2 regions of the Desulfosarcina variabilis str. Montpellier genome follow, and region 2 is predicted to be linked to the other one. Evidence: riboswitches for the same ligand, from Rfam matches in the RefSeq annotation. Region 2 holds a riboswitch; the other holds the start of a gene.
The links. A riboswitch is a leader RNA that binds a small molecule or an ion and turns the genes downstream of it on or off. The one in region 2 is predicted to bind cobalamin.

Region 1 (3,160 bases), 1.7 Mb from region 2:
CCTTGAACTCGGCGTTGCGGGCGGAAATCACCAGTGTTCGATGGTCCACCCGTTCCTCCAGCTTGCATTTCTTGACGAACCGGACCGTGTTTTCGGCAACGAATTTTCCCTTGTGGGTGCTGTGTAGACAATGGTGGCACCAACACATGACATCCGGCTCGGTGATCCGCTCGAAGCAGAGAAAAACCGGTATACGCGAGACCTCCGCCGCCAGGGAGAGATTGTAATAGGTCAAGGCCCAGGACGATGCAAGGATTAGCGGTGCATGACGATCCGGCTCACCGATTGCGTATACGCCCTCGGGGGTCATCATCGGCTCCTGGGGATCACTGAAAAGCGCCATGCGCTCCATGAGCAGCGGATAAAGACTTTCTCCCTGAAGATCGGAAAGCACCACGATACCGGCGTATTTGGCGATAAATGTAGCTGCGATCAGCGTTTCCATGGATAGGTCGTTGGTCATCTCACAGGGAAAGGTGATGGTCGGATAACTCAAGGTACCGATGGCTTGATGGATGGCCGCACGGCGGATGTGGATCTGGTCGGCGAACGCCTCTTTAAGTGTCCGTACGCCGGGATCCATAACGATCTCTTTCACACCGGCATCCGTTAGCCGCCCGGATAGCTCGCCCAGTTCGGCAAGCCCTTTGGCCTTCGCGACCAGTGGACAGGCGTGTTTGACGGCCAGCTCGGCCATGGATTCGGCATTGTCCGCTGTTGCCGCATAGATCAGGGGTTTCGATTCGGCGCAGCAGGCCAGACCGGCGGCCATGACCACGGGATCATCGCTCATCAGAATCAGCCTGGCATCACTACACCGGGTAATTTTTTCAATCAGCGCGACGAATTTATCAGGATCCTTGGATTGGCCATCGATAGCCAGCAAGTCCGCGCCCAAAAGGCACCCCATACGCTGATAACGAAGTTCACCAAACCGCTTCAGCCGGTCCTTTACGTCAGCGTCGGCCATGGTGTCAGCTATTCGCATGGCCAGACCGGTCGGATTGTTGAACCGCTTGTCATGCCGGAACATGACGGACTCGCCGCCGATTTTAAAAGCCAAGTCACCCCTGCCAATGGTAACCGGCCTGATCGGCGGTGCCTCGGCCTGAGCCAGCTTTTCTTTAACCGCATCCGAAACATACGGACAGGCGGAAAGCTCGATTTTGTCCGCCGCCAGACTCATGGCGAAAGCGATACAAGTGGCCAGTCCGCACTCCCGACAATTGGTCTTGGGCAATAGTTTGTAGATGTCCATTCCTGACAGTGCCATGTTGAACTCCTCTCCTTTTTGATGAACTTCTGTTCATCGTTAACTTGAACGACCATCGTTACCCAATGGATCGTTGCCACGATCCTAAAGATGTCGCTTTGAGGTGTTCACCGGCGGACCCGCCTAACTAAAAATCCCCGTGCCCAAAATGGACACGGGGATTTCCGTTTTTTATCCCTGGCAATGGTATTGATGCCGCAGCCCCCTGAATCCCGAGAGTCTGTACAGCGATCATCACAGGCAGGTCTTCTGGCTTCACTTTCCTTTCTGGCGGCCTTCCCGTTCGATAAACAGTGGCCTTACTTGACTTGCCAAAAAGCGTGCCTTTCAGTATAGCCCTCAAAAGCACGTGTGTTACAGCGGCGGGTCCGCTCCCGATTCGCACGGGATTCCCTATTATCTCCGGTGGAGCACCTGTGAGCAATATCTTAAAACAACGATTTGTCTATTAGAAAGGCAGCGGCGGCATGTCAATACAAAAATCGGTTTTCTGTATCAAGGATCTTAATCCAATGGCTGATTCTGATCGGTGACTTGTGCTTTGACAAGCCTCGATGACATGCCTTATGTTTTATGGATTCGGGGCTCACGTTACCCAAAAAGGCAGAAAAAGGTATGGTAAAAAAACTGGTTATCGCATGCATGGTCCTTATTATCATGGCGCTTTGCGGCGTGGGACTGTCGTACCACCATCTCATGTCATGGGCCGATCAGTCTGGGGCAGCACCGGGGAAAGAGAAATTGTTTACCATCCCCACAGGCCAGGGGCTGAGGCAAACGGCGCGGGTGCTGGAGCAGGAAGGGCTGATCTCCAATGCTCTGCGGTTTACCATTTTCGTCCGGCTTGAAAAACAGGACAAACGGCTTCAGGCGGGGGAATATTTTCTCTCCACCGCGATGACACCAAGGCAGATTCTGGGGCAATTGGTCAAAGGGCGGGTTCACCTTTACCGCGTTACCGTTCCCGAAGGATTCAACCTGGTCCAGATCGCTAGCGCTGTTGCCGCTGCCGGACTGGCCCCGGAAGCGGAGTTTCTCGCCGCCACCCGTAATCCGCAGGTTGCCAAAGACCTGGGGATTGACGCCGATACATTGGAAGGCTATCTGTTCCCGGACACCTATTACTTTCCCAGCGGGATGCACAGCAAAACCATCATCGCCACCATGGTCAAACAGTTTCAAAGCGCCTTTTCCACGGAATGGGCAACCCGGGCCAAAGAGATGGGCATGAGCGTGCATGAGGTGGTAACCCTGGCCTCGATCATCGAAAAAGAAACCGGCGCCCCTGAAGAACGCCCGTTGATCTCTTCGGTCTTTCACAATCGTTTAGAAAAAGGAATGCGTCTTGAAACCGACCCCACGGTGATTTACGGGATTCCCGATTTTGACGGCAATATCAAGCGCCGCCACCTTGAAACCTATACCCCTTACAATACCTATAAGATAAAAGGCCTGCCTCCCGGCCCGATTGCCAGCCCGGGCAAAGCAGCCATGCAGGCAGCCCTTTACCCGGCCCAAAGCGACTATCTTTACTTCGTTTCCAAAAAAGACGGCACGCACCAGTTTTCGGCCACCATCAAAGAACACAACGCCGCTGTGCGCAAGTACCAACTAAGGAAAAGACGGTGAAAAAGCCACCTGAAAAACTCCGCTCCGGGTTTACCACGGGCGCCGCGGCAGCTGCTGCCGCCAAGGCCGGACTTCTATTTTTACTCACCGGCCAGACGCCGGCATCGGTAACCATCCGGTTTCTGACTGGTGAGCCGATCCGTATCGCCGTGCATGGCTGCACGCAAGTTTCCCCGAATAAGGCCCGTGTAACGATCATCAAGGATGCCGGCGATGATCCCGATATCACCCACAAGGCTGAAATTGGGGCTGAAGTAA
Region 2 (3,160 bases):
ATCGAAACCCGGCCTTATTTTGGTTCTGGAGATCCGGAACTCGCCGAGATCACCGGATCCATTCCAGTAACACTCAAAACGCTCCGGATTGTCCTGCCTGATATCCACCAACGCCGACGGTGAAGATAAGCCGTCGTTATGGGTGTAGCGAATATGATCGAGCATGGCCATTTGAACTATCCGATCTGCTTCCAATTCGACATGATGATAAGGTCTTCAAAATCTGAGATAAAAATTGCCGGTTGAAGTCCCCCTGGAGGCGCTTCACAATCATCTTCACGTCACACATACCAAGAGCCGTCCGCAGATATAAGAGTTGTAAAAGATAATTAGACTTTTCTAACTACAAATCACTGTCGGCATTGTCAACCTTTAAATTTTCCGGCCATGCCGATGATCCGATGCTTACAGAATTCGATTCCAAATGCAGCTTCCTTAATTCACATAGTCACCTTTTTGCGTATCGATCAACAGTCAATACACATCCCCCAATGCCACATGGCCGATCCCTTCTTCCACAGGCCTCTTGAAATACAGTGAAAGCCCAAGCGCCAGGCATGCAAACGCGCAAGCCACCATCACCACCGCAAGGTAGCCCAGATATCCGGCCAATGCCGTGCTGCCGGCCGCCGCGATAAACATCACCAGCGAGTACACGCTATACTGCAGGGTAAAGTCGGTAGCAGGGCTCGTCAGGGAAGCATGATCCATCATCATTGTGTTCATCAGGGCCGACAAGGCGCCTTGGATCAGAAAATACGCACCCACCGCACAATGAATACGCAAATCATCCGGAGGGCCAATCAGCGGCAATGTCAGGGCCAGCAAACTGACCACCTGGGCAATGGCCGTAACGATCAGAACAGAAAAACGCGACCAATGCCGCAGGAGCCAACCCGTGGAAAGAGAGGCTGACACGCTAAGGGCGGATCCCAATACATTCATGACCATGCCAATACGCTCCATGGACCATCCCGTGTCGACCAGTATCGGTGTTATCAGGGCATAGGCCAGGGCGCTGCCAACCGGATAGATTAACAGCAATAAAAGCCATTGTTTGTTCCCGGGGAGTTGCCAGAAACTCAAGAATCGGCGCAACAGCGCGTGGTTATCTTTGGAACCAATAGAATATGTCTTTTCCCGAAAGCACAGCACCTGGAACAGGGAGACCGACGTGCCCAATGCCAGGATGGCCAGACATCCCTTCCATCCGATATGAGGGTATGCCATCAAAACAGCGCCGCCTCCCAACAGGTTGCCGAGCATCCCACCCGCGGACTGGATGCCGTTGCCCAGGCCGCGCTCTTTTGCGGAAAGCAATCGGCAGGCCAATCCATCAGTGGCGATATCCTGGGTTGATGAGAAAAAGGCCAATACGGCGCATCCGGCAAAAACAGCGTTAAATTGCGTTGCGATGTCGAAGCAGCCGATGACGACCAGACACAACACCATCCCGGTCTGGGTCAACAGCAACCAGCCACGATAATGGCCGAGCCGGGAGAAGCCATAACGGTCAATCAAGGGCGCCCACAGGAACTTGATCACCCAGAAAAGCCCCAGAAGATAGATTACCCCCAACCGTTCCAGGGGGACCCCTTGGCGGCGCATAATCGCCACCAATGCGATCCAGAAAAAACCCAACCCAAAATGCTGGGTCATGTAGAGACTGGCCAGCAGCAGCCAGGTGCTCAGTGGTTTGCGGGTCATTCGTTCTGCCGTCGTTTCCATATCAACTGCACCTTTGCGATCAAGAATGTGAGAAGCCTCTGAGAGAAACAACACATTGATACTTCATCAAAAAGAAAAATCCCCGCTTCCACAATACAATGGAAACGGGGATTCCGTATTCAATCCCTGACGGCGCAACAATAGGTTTAAATAACTCCTTACCCGGGAGCAATTCCAAACCAATCCGCAGGCAGGTCTTCTGGCTCCACATCCATCTCGACGGCCTTCCCATTTGGGCATTGCCAAACAGTGACACGAGTTGCCGAGATGCCCGCTTTGAACCAGTCAAAGCATATGTGTTACAGCGGCGGGTCCGCTCCCGACTTTAACGGGATTCCCTCTTCAGTTATTACGAACACCTGCGAAATTAAAAACGTTAATGTTTAAACATCTCATATTGTCCGATGTCAATCATTTTTATTTTCTGCAGATGTCCAGTCCAGCAACAAGGGAATCAACAGTCAGTCATCTCTACCTTAAGTTTTGTAAAGAACTGCAAGGATATCATTCAGCGGCCGCAATATTCCACTTCTGGACAGGTGCGGCAATGCAGAAAAGCAGAAGCATCACCGCCGCCAGCCGCCATTCGACCAGAAACCATGCCTGCTTCAATGCCCCCCTTCCCAATTGATGGTGGCATATCGACTCTGAATTGATTGGGAGTTGCCGTCGGCCGCGGAGTGCCAAGCTGGGTTGTGCTCATACCATTGCTGAGCCGATGGTTATTTGGTGCGACATCGAACCTGTGCCCATGCACCTGCTGGGAGAGGCGCCGAACTGTTTTTTAAAAGCCTGGGAAAAATGGCTGAGGCTATCGTACCCCACGGCGTAGGCGGTCTCGGTGACGTTAAGACCATTGCCAAGCATTTCTCTAGCCCGGTTGAGCCTTTCGTTGCGTAGATACTGGAACACTGTCATGCCGTATATCTCACGGAAACAACGGTTTAGTTTCGGATGGGACATACCGGCCTCCCTGGCAAGCTGTCCCAACCCCAGCGGGTTTTCCAAGTTGCTGACCAGAAGTTCCCTGGCCCGTTCAGTGCTTTTCCGATCGTTCGGGTGCAGGCGATGCCAGTCTGGTGACGGTTGATGCCGGTCAGTCGAAATCTGGTGGAGTTGATGGGCGATCAGTTCCAGGGCCCGGCTCTCAAAGAAAAGCTTACGGGTCATGCCGCCGAAAGGACAACCAAGTAGTTGCTGCAATGCTGTACGCATGGCCGGCGTTATCATATGCAGGTGGTAAAAAAGATCATCCTGCCGTTCCTCCAGGATGCCCCGCATCACCGGATCAATCGCGTTCAAGTCATCTTCAAAATAGGAGCGAAGCCCTTCCGGTGAAATAACGATACCCACCTGGCGGTGCGGCACATCCATGCTCATGCAACTGGTTCCATTCGGGTCCGGGCAATAGAAAATGCCCTGTTTCCCGGAT

Region 1: linked by a shared signal. The riboswitch ahead of acsC (acetyl-CoA decarbonylase/synthase complex subunit gamma) and the one ahead of Dvar_RS32255 (MFS transporter) in region 2 are both predicted to bind cobalamin.

Annotation. Positions count from the first base shown of each region.
Region 1 covers NZ_CP159846.1:5,422,934-5,426,093, forward strand. Annotated here, with positions in the region: gene acsC (acetyl-CoA decarbonylase/synthase complex subunit gamma) at 1-1,273, opposite strand, end outside; cobalamin riboswitch at 1,495-1,706, opposite strand; gene mltG (endolytic transglycosylase MltG) at 1,889-2,902, shown strand; gene cbiD (cobalt-precorrin-5B (C(1))-methyltransferase CbiD) at 2,899-3,160, shown strand, end outside.
Region 2 covers NZ_CP159846.1:7,138,605-7,141,764, forward strand. Annotated here, with positions in the region: gene Dvar_RS32250 (helix-turn-helix domain-containing protein) at 1-171, opposite strand, end outside; gene Dvar_RS32255 (MFS transporter) at 475-1,728, opposite strand; cobalamin riboswitch at 1,900-2,106, opposite strand; gene Dvar_RS32260 (helix-turn-helix domain-containing protein) at 2,428-3,160, opposite strand, start outside.